Regions from separate parts of the Streptomyces sp. SJL17-4 genome, predicted to be linked through region 3. Evidence: riboswitches for the same ligand, from Rfam matches in the RefSeq annotation. Region 3 holds a riboswitch; each other region holds the start of a gene.
What was found. Region 3 has a riboswitch for cyclic di-AMP ahead of N5875_RS00795 (LysM peptidoglycan-binding domain-containing protein). Riboswitches for the same ligand answer to the same signal wherever they lie in the genome.
Positions count from the first base shown of each region.

Region 1: another riboswitch for cyclic di-AMP. It lies ahead of N5875_RS23460 (transglycosylase family protein); the one in region 3 lies ahead of N5875_RS00795 (LysM peptidoglycan-binding domain-containing protein).
Region 2: another riboswitch for cyclic di-AMP. It lies ahead of N5875_RS06305 (LysM peptidoglycan-binding domain-containing M23 family metallopeptidase); the one in region 3 lies ahead of N5875_RS00795 (LysM peptidoglycan-binding domain-containing protein).

Region 1 is NZ_CP104578.1:5,203,190-5,207,034, reverse strand. Features, by position in the region: gene eno (phosphopyruvate hydratase) at 1-1,063, opposite strand, end outside; gene N5875_RS23460 (transglycosylase family protein) at 1,375-2,103, opposite strand; cyclic di-AMP (ydaO/yuaA leader) riboswitch at 2,107-2,280, opposite strand; gene N5875_RS23455 (transglycosylase family protein) at 2,539-3,663, opposite strand; gene N5875_RS23450 (cytochrome P450) at 3,814-3,845, opposite strand, start outside.
Region 2 is NZ_CP104578.1:1,419,408-1,423,252, forward strand. Features, by position in the region: gene N5875_RS06300 (SGNH/GDSL hydrolase family protein) at 1-578, opposite strand, end outside; gene N5875_RS06305 (LysM peptidoglycan-binding domain-containing M23 family metallopeptidase) at 748-1,761, opposite strand; cyclic di-AMP (ydaO/yuaA leader) riboswitch at 1,766-1,926, opposite strand; gene N5875_RS06310 (tyrosine-protein phosphatase) at 2,315-3,136, shown strand; gene N5875_RS06315 (DUF6126 family protein) at 3,161-3,316, opposite strand; gene N5875_RS06320 (helix-turn-helix domain-containing protein) at 3,351-3,845, opposite strand, start outside.
Region 3 is NZ_CP104578.1:175,927-179,771, reverse strand. Features, by position in the region: gene N5875_RS00800 (alpha/beta family hydrolase) at 1-297, shown strand, start outside; gene N5875_RS00795 (LysM peptidoglycan-binding domain-containing protein) at 291-1,166, opposite strand; cyclic di-AMP (ydaO/yuaA leader) riboswitch at 1,172-1,355, opposite strand; gene N5875_RS00790 (hypothetical protein) at 1,698-2,300, shown strand; gene N5875_RS00785 (phospholipase C, phosphocholine-specific) at 2,397-3,845, opposite strand, start outside.

The DNA.
Region 1 (3,845 bases), 5.0 Mb from region 3:
GGGCGAGCTCGACGGCGTCGAGGGTCTCGGTCAGCGAGCCGATCTGGTTGACCTTGACCAGGAGGGCGTTCGCGGTGCCCTCCTCGATGCCACGGGCCAGACGCTCCGGGTTGGTGACGAAGAGGTCGTCGCCGACGATCTGGACCTTGGAGCCCAGCTTGTCGGTGAGGACCTTCCAGCCGGCCCAGTCGTCCTCGTACAGCGGGTCCTCGATGGAGACCATCGGGTAGGCGGAGACGAGCTCCTCGTAGTACTCGGTCATCTCGGCGGCCGAGCGGGACTTGCCCTCGAACTCGTACTTGCCGTCCTTGTAGAACTCGGACGCGGCCACGTCGAGCGCGAGCGCGACGTCGGAGCCCGGGGTGTAGCCGGCCTCCTTGATGGCCTCGACGATGAGGTCGAGGGCGGCGCGGTTCGACTCGAGGTTCGGCGCGAAGCCGCCCTCGTCGCCGAGGCCGGTGGAGAGGCCCTTGCGCTTCAGCACGGCCTTGAGGGTGTGGTAGATCTCGGCGCCCCAGCGGAGGGCCTCGGAGAAGGACTCCGCGCCGATCGGGGCGATCATGAACTCCTGGATGTCCACGTTGGAGTCGGCGTGCGACCCACCGTTGAGGATGTTCATCATCGGAACGGGCAGCAGGTGCGCGTTCGGGCCGCCGAGGTAGCGGAAGAGCGGGAGGTCCGAGGCCTCGGACGCGGCGTGCGCGACGGCGAGGGAGACGCCGAGGATGGCGTTGGCGCCGAGGGAGCCCTTGTTCTCGGTGGCGTCCAGGTCGAACATGGCCTGGTCGATCAGGCGCTGCTCGGTGGCGTCGTAGCCGACGAGCTCCGGGCCGATCTGCTCGATGACGGCGAGGACGGCCTTCTCGACACCCTTGCCCAGGTAGCGGTTCGGGTCACCGTCGCGAAGCTCGATGGCCTCGAACGCACCGGTGGAGGCGCCGGACGGAACAGCAGCACGACCGGTGCTGCCGTCGTCGAGGCCGACCTCGACCTCGACCGTGGGGTTGCCTCGGGAGTCCAGGATTTCCCGGGCTACGACGACGTCGATGGACGGCACGAGCATCTCCTTTTTGGGATGTGACGCTGGATGTGACGCAAGGTCGGTGCAGGGTCGCTTGGCCTTGCGACAAGAGCCTAACCGGCTCGGGGGCTCCGGCCAGCCGGGCGCCCGCCCGCTGGGACGAAAAAGGACCCGAGGGCATGCATCTCGGGACGAAGGACCCCAGATCTACCAGTCGGTAACCACGGAGTCCTCCTGAAACGGGGGAACCCCGGCCCGACGCGCACGGGGGAGAGACGCGTCGGGCCGGGGTGGTCACCGCGGGAGGGTCGGAGGGTCCGCGTGAGCCGCCGGACTCACGCGGGCCGCCGGGCTCACTTCAGGTGAAGCTGCTGGCCCGGGTAGATGAGGTCGGCGTTGTCGACGACGTCGTCGTTCAGCTCGAAGAGCTCGGCCCAGCCGCCCTTGACGCCGTGCGCCTGGGCGATCTTGCTGAGGGTGTCGCCGGTCACGACCTTGTACTCGCCGTCACCCTTCTTGACCTTCTTGCCGGTCGGGGTGGTGACGGTCTTCTTCGCGGCGGCCTGCGGAGCGGCCTGCTGCTGCGTGGCCTTCTTCGGGGCCTGGCGCTGCTCGCTGCGGGTGGTCGGCTGCTCGGCCTTCCGCTCCTGCTGCGGCTGCTGCTGGGTGCTCTGCTGCGGCGCGCTCTCGGTGGCGCCACCGTCGTACGAGGCGCCGGAGAGGCCCACGCCACAGGACGGCCAGGCGCCCTTGCCCTGGCCCGCGAGGACCTTCTCGGCGATGGCTATCTGCTGGGACTTCGACGCCTGGTTGGCGGTCGAGGCGTAGGCGGTGCCGCCGTACGCGGCCCAGGTGGAGGCCGAGAACTGCAGGCCGCCGTAGTAGCCGTTGCCCGTGTTGATCGACCAGTTGCCGCCGGACTCGCACTGGGCGACGCGGTCCCACTCGGAGGCCGTGGCGGCCGAGGCGGTGCCCGCGGTCATCAGCGGGGCGGCCACGGCGACACCGGTGACGCCGACGAGCGTGGCGACCTGGGTGGCCTTGGAGGGACGGCGGTGTTTGCCCTTGCCGGAAAACAGCATGGAGATTCTCCTCACCGACGCCTGTGAGGTGAGCTGTCGGGTTCGGGCCGGAAAGTTGCCCGGCCGCGTGTCCTAGCACGCGGCTTCACCCCAAGCCGATCGTCGGCCGTCTGTCTCAACGGCCGGGGCCGGCACTTACCTTGGGTCCCCCACTCCTGCCTTCGGCGCTTGCGCGACGACTGTTCCCATCGGCCGACGGCAGGATTCGGCGTTTCGGTCGACGGGGCCCGCGGTGGCGAGCGGTGACGACCGTAGACACAGACCCACCGGAAGTTCAAAGAGGCGTATTGCGGAAATAACGCCCCTACTTGCCTTCCGATGGGGGGTGTTTGTGCAGGTGAGAGGTGACGGGAGCAAAGTTTGCGGGCGTGACACGCCAGTTGGGGCGAAGAGACCCATGTCTCACTTGCCCAGAACCGGACATACGCCCCCGAATCACTCCGCCGACGCGGTCGAACCGTTCGTCAGGTCGAGAGCCTGACCAGGGAGGATGAAGTCCGGATCGAGGCCCACGGTCTGCCGGTTGGCGTCGTAGAGGGCGGTCCAGCCCCCGGGGAGTTCGTTCTCCTGTGCAATGTCGGACAGATTGTCGCCCGGCTGCACGAGATAGGAGCCCGAGTTGCCCTGACTGTCAGTTGCGTCCGTTTCCTTCGAAGCGTCAGCCGGCGCCGCCTTCGGGGGCTTTTCGGTCAGGTTGTTGTCCGATGAAGCATGTCTACCCGATTCAGCGGAACTGTCCGGGTTGCCGGTTTCCTCCGGCGCGGCGTCACCCCGGTGCTTCCCGGTTCCGGGAGTGGCCGACGACACGTCATCCGTCGGCGCACCGGGCTCGGTGGCCCCCGGCGCGTCAGGGGTGCCGGGCGTACCCGGCGTACCCGGCGTAAGGGATGTATCGGGCGTGCCCGGAGTGGTGGGCACGGTCGGGTGGCTCGGGTCGGTCGACACGGAGGGGCTCGCCGGGGTGGTCGGCGTGACGGGAGCGGTCGGCGAGACGGGCGTGGCGGGCGCGGTCGGCGAAGCCGTCCCCGTGCCCTTCTTCGCGTCCTCGGACCCCTTCGCCCCCTCGGCGGCCTCCGAGGTCTCCTCGGAGGTCCCGGGCAGACCCGTGGTCCAGTTCGACTCGGGAACCGGCCCCGTGGGGGCCTTGGGGACGCTCGCGGGACCGGGGTCCACGCCCGGCGACGTGCCGTCGTTCGTCAGGCCGGCGATCGGCGCGCAGGTGGCCCACTCGTTGGAGCCCTTGGCAAGGGCCTTCTCGGCCACCGCGATCTGCTGGGCGCGACTGGCCAGATCGGGGCTGGGCGCGTACGTCAGGCCACCGTTCCGCTCCCAGCTGTCCTGGGTGAACTGGAGCCCGCCGTACATGCCGTTGCCGAAGTTGGCGCTCCACTGGCCGCCGGACTCGCATTCGGCGACCCGGTCCCAGGTGGCTGCGTCGGCCGCGGAGGCGGACCCGGTGGCGAGCAGCGGCAGCGCCATGGCGGAGCCGGTCACACCCGCGGCGACGACGATTGCGGGGGCCTGACGGGGGCGACGGTGACGTCCGTTCCCGGAACGCATAGGAGCGCCTTTCGCGTGACGACTAGGAGGGCGAGCCCAGTTGCCGCACATGGCCGAATTACTCAACCACGTTGACGAACCGAGCTGACGGGGAAGGTAGCCGTATTCGAACGCTCATCACAAGTCGATGCACCCGCGATCACGCGAAGATCACAGTTCTGACGGCTCGTCACTTTGTGGGA
Region 2 (3,845 bases), 1.2 Mb from region 3:
CGGGTGTGGCCGTCGGGCGACAGGTGCAGCCGGTCGTCGTCCCAGGCGCGCCGGTCCTGTACGGACTTCAGCGACCACAGGTCGAGGACCGGGCAGCCGTAGCGGTCGGCGATGGCCCGGACGTGCCCGTTGTACGTGGCGATCTTGCCGCGCAGGTGCTTGAGGAGGATCACGTCGCGGGTGTCGAAGCCGGTGGTCACCATGACGGTGCCGACGGCGGAGGTCAGTCCGGCGACGGCGCGCTCGAAGCGCTCGGCGACGTCGTCGGGGTCCGTGCCGGGGCGGATGATGTCGTTCCCGCCGGCGCAGAAGGTCACCAGGTCGGGGGCGAGTTCCTTCGCCCGGGGGACCTGTTCCGCCACGATCTGGTCGAGGAGGCGCCCGCGTACCGCCAGGTTGGCGTAGCGGAAGGCGTCGTGCTCCGGCAGCTGGTCGGCGAGCAGCACCGCGAAGCGGTCCGCCCAGCCGACGTACGTCCCGTCGGGCCCGGGGTCTCCGACGCCCTCGGTGAAGCTGTCACCGATCGCCGCGTACGACCCGAATGCGTTCTTGTCTCTTGATCTCGAATCGTCTGCCACGGGTGCACATCCTTCCCCTTCGGATGTGACTTACGCGACCGTAAGGAGGGGTTGACGCCGGGTGACATATGCCACCGATAAAGAATTTGCCAAGCCGGAATAGGCCGAAGGCCCGGCACGTGGGTGCCGGGCCTTCGGGGAGCTGCTCGTGTCAGCGGGGGACGCTCCGTCAGACGGAGACGCCGTGCTGACGGAGGTAGGCCAGCGGGTCGACGTCGGAGCCGTAGCTCGGCGAGGTGCGGATCTCGAAGTGCAGGTGCGGGCCGGTGGAGTTGCCGGTCGAGCCGGAGAGGCCGATCTGCTGACCGCCGGAGACCGTCTGGCCGGTCGAGACGGAGAGGGAGGAGAGGTGGGCGTACTGCGAGTAGTTGCCGTCGGCGTGCTGGATGACGACCTCGTTGCCGTAGGCGCCGCTCCAGCCGGCGGAGACGACCGTGCCGGCGCCGACGGCGCGGACGGCGGTGCCGGAGGAGGCGATGAAGTCGACACCGGTGTGGTAGCCGGAGGACCACATGGAGCCCGAGGCGCGGTACGGGGTGGAGAAGCCGCCGCTGACCGGGGCGACCCAGCCGGAGGCGGAGGTCGAGGCGCCGGAGGCGGAGGCCCCCGACGACTGCGAAGCCGACGAGCCCGACGACTGCGTGCTCGCGGCCGGAGCGGCGGCGCGCTCGCTGCTCCGGGAGGCACGCGTGCTGTCGCCGTTCTTCGAGGAGCTCTCCGCAGAGGCCTTCGCCGGGCTCTTGGGGGCGGCGGCCTTGGGCGCGGCGCTCTTCGGTGCGGCCTTGGCGGTGCTCTTGGCGCCGAGGGTGAGCTTCATGCCCGGCAGGATGAGCGAGGGGTCCTCGCCGACGACCTGACGGTTGTCGGCGTACAGCTTCTGCCAGCCACCGGTGAGGTCGTGCTCGGCGGCGATCTTCGACAGGTAGTCGCCCCGCACGACGGAGTACGTCTTCGGCGCGGCCTTCGTGGCGGTGGGCGCGGCCTTGGCGACGGCGGGGGCCTTCACCTGGGCGGCGGCGGTGACGGCCTGGCCGGGAGCGGCCGGGGCGGCCTGCTCGGCGGCGTGGGCACCGGTGGCACCGAGGAGCGGGAGGGCGACAACGGCGCCTCCCGTACCGGCGGCGGCGATTCCGCGGGTGAGGCGGTTGGACTTGATGCGGCGGTGCTTACCCTTCGCGGGCATGGCGAATTCCTCTCCGGCGCCTACGAGGTGAGCTGTCGGGTTCGGACTGGAGATGTCCGGTCACGCTCTCGCGCGACTTCACCCCGAGCCGTCCTGCGTCGCGGGACCGGCGTACTTCCTTGGGTCCCCCGCTCCTGCCACGCATGGGATGGGTGGAATTCCGGACGGTGGCAGGATTCGGCGGTCCGACCGGATTGACGGTGACGCTAGACGAGCGGGGTCGGCACGAACAAGCCACGGATTTCTCCCGGCTTTCCCCGTACGGCCTTTCACCCGGAATTCCGGTCACCCTCCGTGGATGACGGACCCTCGATTTCCTTTTTGCGCAGGGCATTTGCTTCGGGCGTCCGGCCACGATCCGTCACTTCTATGACCCTGCTCACGCGCCGAGACTCATCTCACCTGTAAACAGGGCGCGTTATACGCAACGCCTCAATTCGGACAGATCACCCATTCCCGTCCAGGGGGGTGCGCCATCACAGCCCCACCTGGATGATTGCCCCTGGAACCGATCTCGCGTCGGGCACCCGAACGTCGACCATCAGGAGCATCCGTGACGCAGCAGCTGCCGCAGGTCCCGCCCATCGAAGCGAACGAACCCGAGCTGGCCGAGGTCCGCAACTTCCGGGATGTGGGCGGCCTGCCGACGACGGACGGGCGCGCCGTGCATCCCGGCCGCCTCTTCCGTAGCGGCCACCTCGCCCACGCCACCGAGGAGGACGTCACCTTCCTCGACTCGCTCGGACTGCACACCGTCTTCGACTTCCGGAACCTCGCCGACCGGAAGATCGAGGGCCCGGACGTCGAACTGCCGGGCGTACGGAACGTGAACATACCCCTCAACGACCCGGCCGACGGAAAGGAGTTCTGGAAGCTGGTCCGCGACGGCGACATCGAGCAGCTGCGGGACATCCTCGGCGACGGCAAGGCCGCAGCCCGAATGTCCGACTCGTACCGGAAGATGGTGGTCGAGCGGACCATGGAGCACAGCCGGATCCTGCACTCGCTGGCCGAGGACAGCCTCCCCGCCCTGATGCACTGTGCGGCCGGCAAGGACCGCGCGGGGCTCTCCATCGCGATCACCCTGCTGGCCGTCGGGGTCGAGCGGGAGGCGATCGAGGCCGACTACGTGAAGTCGAACGACCCGCACCGCCGCTACAAGGTACGCCGCAGCTCCACCGCCCCGGACGCGATGTCGCCCGAGGTGATGGAGCTGCTGAGCCCGCTGTTCGACGCGCGGGTGGAGTACCTGCGGGGCGCCTTCGAGACGATCGAGGCGACCTGGGGCTCGGTGGACACCTACCTCACCGAGGGCCTGAAGCTGTCCCCGGAGACCCGCGAGCGCCTCCGCGAGCGGCTGCTCACGGAGGCGTGACCAGGGCCTACCGGTTACCGGGGCCTACTGGTTCTGGCCGCCCAGCATGAACAGCAGGTAGAGGAAGCCGGCGAAGAGGTGCCCGGCGATCAGATAGGCGAAGAGGCGCAGGACGAGCCCCTTGGGGAACTTGCCCTCGCCTCGCTCTTCGCCGGTGACAGGTCGTGCCTTCTCGGACATCTCGGTCCTTTTCTGTCGAAGGAAGTACGCGGGATCAGCGCCGGTGCGGAGTTCCGTCGCCGAGACACAGCTCGGCGACGGGGCTCTGCATCAGGGTGTGGACGAAGAGCAGCTCGGCCCCGCCGGGGGTCGCCGCTCCGATCCGGTGCGGGGTCAGCGAGTCGAAGTGCGCGCTGTCCCCGGGATCGAGGACGTGGACGGCCTCGCCGAGGGCCAGCCGCACCCGGCCCTCCAGGACGTGGATCCACTCCTCGCCGGGGTGGACGCGCACGATGTCGGCCCGGGTGGCGTACGGCACATGGACCCGCAGGCACTGCAGGGCGCGCCCGGCGCCGCCCGCCTGGCGGTAGATCCAGCCGTCGGCCTCGACGGGTTCGGAGCGTCCGGCGCGGACGACGGGGTCGCGCTCGGGAGGCGTCTCGCCGAGGAGCTCGGAGACCGTCGTACCGTAGATACGGGCGAGGGCCAGCAGCATCGGAAGCGAGGGCTGCCGGTTCCCCGTCTCCAGACGCGAGAGGTGGGCGGGCGA
Region 3 (3,845 bases):
GCGCTGTGGGCTGCGGGCGACCTGGAGTCCGCCGTGGCCGCCGTCGTCTCACGCGGTGGCCGGCCGGACCTCGCGGCCGACCACCTGGCGCGGGTCAAGGCCCCGACGCTCCTCGTGGTCGGGGGCAGGGACGCGCTGGTCCTGGACCTCAACCGGCGGGCCGAGGCGCTGCTGCGCTGCGAGAGCCGGCTGGAGGTCGTGGAGGGCGCCACGCACCTCTTCGAGGAGCCGGGCGCCCTGGAGGAGGTGGCGGAGCTCGCCACCTCCTGGTTCACCGGGCACTTCCGGGATCAGTAGGCGCCGTTGACGTTGTCGATGGAGCCGTAGCGGTCGGCCGCGTAGTTGCAGGCGGCCGTGATGTTGGCGACCGGGTCGAACAGGTCCATCGACGTGCCGGGCACGTGATAGGCGAGGAAGGTCGGCTCGATGACCTGGAGCAGGCCCTTGGAGGGGGTGCCGGCCACGGCGTTGGAGTCCCAGAGGTTGATGGCCTGGGGGTTGCCGGAGGACTCCCGCATGATGTTGCGGTGGATCCCCTCGTACGAGCCGGGGATGCCGCGCTGGGCCATGATGTCCAGCGACTCGCGGATCCAGCCGTCGAGGTTGTTCGCGTACTGGGTGGCGGCGGCGGGCGCGGCCTGGACCGGAGCGGCGGCGGCGGGAGCGGCGGCCGAGGCGCCGGTGCCGGTGGCCGGGGTGGCGCTCCGGCGCTCGGAGCGGTTCGCCCGTTCGGCCGTGGCGGTCTTCTTCGCCTGCGTGGGGGCGGCCTTCACGGAATCCCGACGAAGCGTCAGTTCAAGACCCGGATGAATAAGTGACGGGTTGTCACCCACGGCGCTCCGGTTGGCGCGGTAAAGGCCCTTCCAGCCGCCCTGAATTCCCTTCTTCTGGGCGATCAGGGAAAGCGAGTCACCACTGACGACCGTGTAGGTGCGTGCGGCGGCCGGGGCGGCGGGTGCCTTGGCGGCGGCCTTCGCGGCGACCGGGGCCGCGGGGGCGGTGATGTTCTTGGCGGCGATTTCCGGGGCTCCGGAAACAGGCGCGGCGCCGGCCACGGCCGGGGCGATCAGCGGGAGGGTGAGGGCGGCTCCGCCCGTGCCGACCAGCGCGAGTCCACGGGAGACGGGGCGGCGGCGGGGGCGGCGGTGCTTACCGTGAGCAGGCATGACGAGATTCCTCTCCGGCGCCTTCGGGGTGAGCTGTCGGGTTCGGACTGGAGATGTCCGGCCGCGCGCACGCGGCTTCACCCCGAGCCGTTCCGGAATCCGGGCCGGCGTATTCGTGGGTCCCCCGCTCCTGCCGTCGGGTGAAAGGGAGGTATTTCGAGCGGTGGCAGGATTCGGCGATCCGCTCGAATGGAGGTGACCGTAGGCCAGTAATGCGGCGGAGAACAAGAGGATCTGAGTCCAGGGGTCGGTGAAAGGATCACCGAATTCATGGAATTCAAGATCGACCTCGACTCCTGCGCATCGAACTTCCTTGTCCCGCACGGCCTGCACGGATTCCGATCACCGGGGAATCCCCGGGAACGTGAGTCGCGTCACCAGGTGCTCAATGTCCGAATAGGGGTGGTAATTCTATTAATGGAGAAGTGGGCGATAAGGGACTGTTCGACCGCGCGGGCACTCAAGGGCATAGGTCGCAAAACCGACATTCGTCATGAAAGATGGAGCCACCCCGACCGAGGAGCCGCCCGGATGTCGCCCTCCGCCTCCCTGCTCGACCCCGAGACCCTCGACCGTGAGGCCGCCGCCCTCTACGAGAGCGCCACCTGGCAGCGGATCGTCACGGACTGGACCGCGCCGCCGGCGCCCGCACCCGCTGTGGAGGGCTGGCGTGAGCTGCTCACCCTGCCGGTGGAGCGGCTCGTCGCCGACGCGCTCGACGCGTTGCCGCCTTCCCTTCCCGCCGAGCGCCGGCTTCCCGGCCGGATCGGAGCCGTCCTGCCCGACCGGCTGCACGCCTGGCGTCGCATCGGCCAGCCCGAGCTGCGCCCCTCGGTCCACCTCGGGTACGCGCGCCTGGTGCTGACGGAGTGGGGCTGGCAGAACGCGCCGTACAAGCTGCGCGACGTGCGCGGGGCCCGGTGTGTCTGCGGCGCGCTGCTCGCCGCGCACCGTCTCGGCTACGGCAGCGCGACGACGATGAACGAGGCGGCCGCCTGGATCATGGCCGAGCTCCGGTCGCGGGGGTGGCATGAGCTGATCGGGCCGTGGAACCGGGCCCCGGGCCGTACGGCCGCCGACGCGGTGGCCCTCCTCGACGCCACGATCCACCGCGCGGCGCACGCCGGGCGCTGACGGACTCTCCGCGGGCGCGGGGCGGGTGTGGGGCGGGTGGGAGGCGGGTGCGCGACGGCGGCGAAGCGGCCACCGCCCCGCACCCGGACGGCGTACTCAGCCGGTGATGCTCGGCGCTCCGGTCTCGATGTGACCGGTGTACCGGCGCGACCAGGTCCCGTCGATGTCGGCCAGGATCGTGAAGTCGTACCAGCCGTTGTTGTAGGCGACCGCGTTGAAGAAGTCCTCCCGAGTGGAGCCGGCCGGGACCGTGTAGGTCCAGGGGCCGTCCGTGCGGTAGGCGTTCGAGCGGATCGTGAACGTCACCGGCCCGGCCGAGGTGTTGCTCATCCTGAACCACAGGGCCGTCCGCCCCGTCCCCGGCTCGGTCGCGAACCTGGATGTCACCTCGACGGCCTTGCCGGCCTTGGAGGCGTCCCCGATGAACCGGCGCAGGAAGCGGTTGGGGCCCATCATCGAGATGTCGTACTTGCCGGACCCCGATCCCAGGCCGATGTTGAAGTAGTCGGTGGCCGTGCCGCCCGCGTCGACGGTGTACTGCCAGGCGGCCGTGTCGCGGTGCTGGTGCGGGTGGATCGAGAAATGGGCCGCGCGCTTGGCCTCGGCGCCCTGGTTCGCCATCGAGAACCAGGCGAGGATCTTGCCCGCGGCTCCGAACTCGAAGCGGTCGAGATTGCCGTTCACCTGGTACGGCAGCGCGCGGGCCGGCCGGGTGCCGGACTCCTGCGCGGGCTGGGCGTTGTTCTGCGGGGCCGGGTTCGGCAGCGGACCGCAGGTCGCCTGGCCGATGACCTTCGCCGTGGAGGGGAGGCCGGCCGGTACGCCGTACACCGGGTGGGCGAAGTCGAAGACGCCGGTCAGATCGCCCGTCACCTTCCGTCGCCAGGCGCTGATGTGGGGGCAGGTGGCCGGGGTGCCGAGGGCCGTCGTCCAGCTCTCCATGAAACGCAGGACCGAGGTGTGGTCGAAGACCTCCGAGCTCACCCAGCCACCCCGGGTCCACGGGGACATGACAATCATGGGGACGCGGAAGCCGAGGCCGATCGGTACGCCGTCGAGGTACTCGCCGGGGGTGCCCGGGGGAGCGACGGGTGGCGGCACGTGGTCGAAGAAGCCGTCGTTCTCGTCGTAGTTGAGGAACAGCACGGTCGAGTCGAACACCTCGGGGTCGGCGGCGAGCGCCCGGTAGACGAGATCGACGAAGTGCGCGCCGTCCCCGGGCGGTGCGTAGGGGTGCTCCGAGAACGCCTCGCTCGCGACCACCCACGACACCTGGGGCAGCGTGCCCGCGACCACATCGGCGCGGATCGCGGCGGCGATGTCGTCCGGGGTCGAGCCGGTCACCTTGGGCACCGAGCCCATGCCGCGGTCGTACAGCGGGTCCCCGGGCCGCGCGTCGGTGAACTTCTTGAAGTACGCGAGACCGTTGTCGCCGTAGTTGTCCTGGGCGTTCTGGTAGACCCTCCAGCTCACCCCGGCCCGCTGGAGCGCCTCGGCGTACGTCTCCCAGGTAAGGCCCGACTCCTCGCCGCCGTCCTTGCTGGA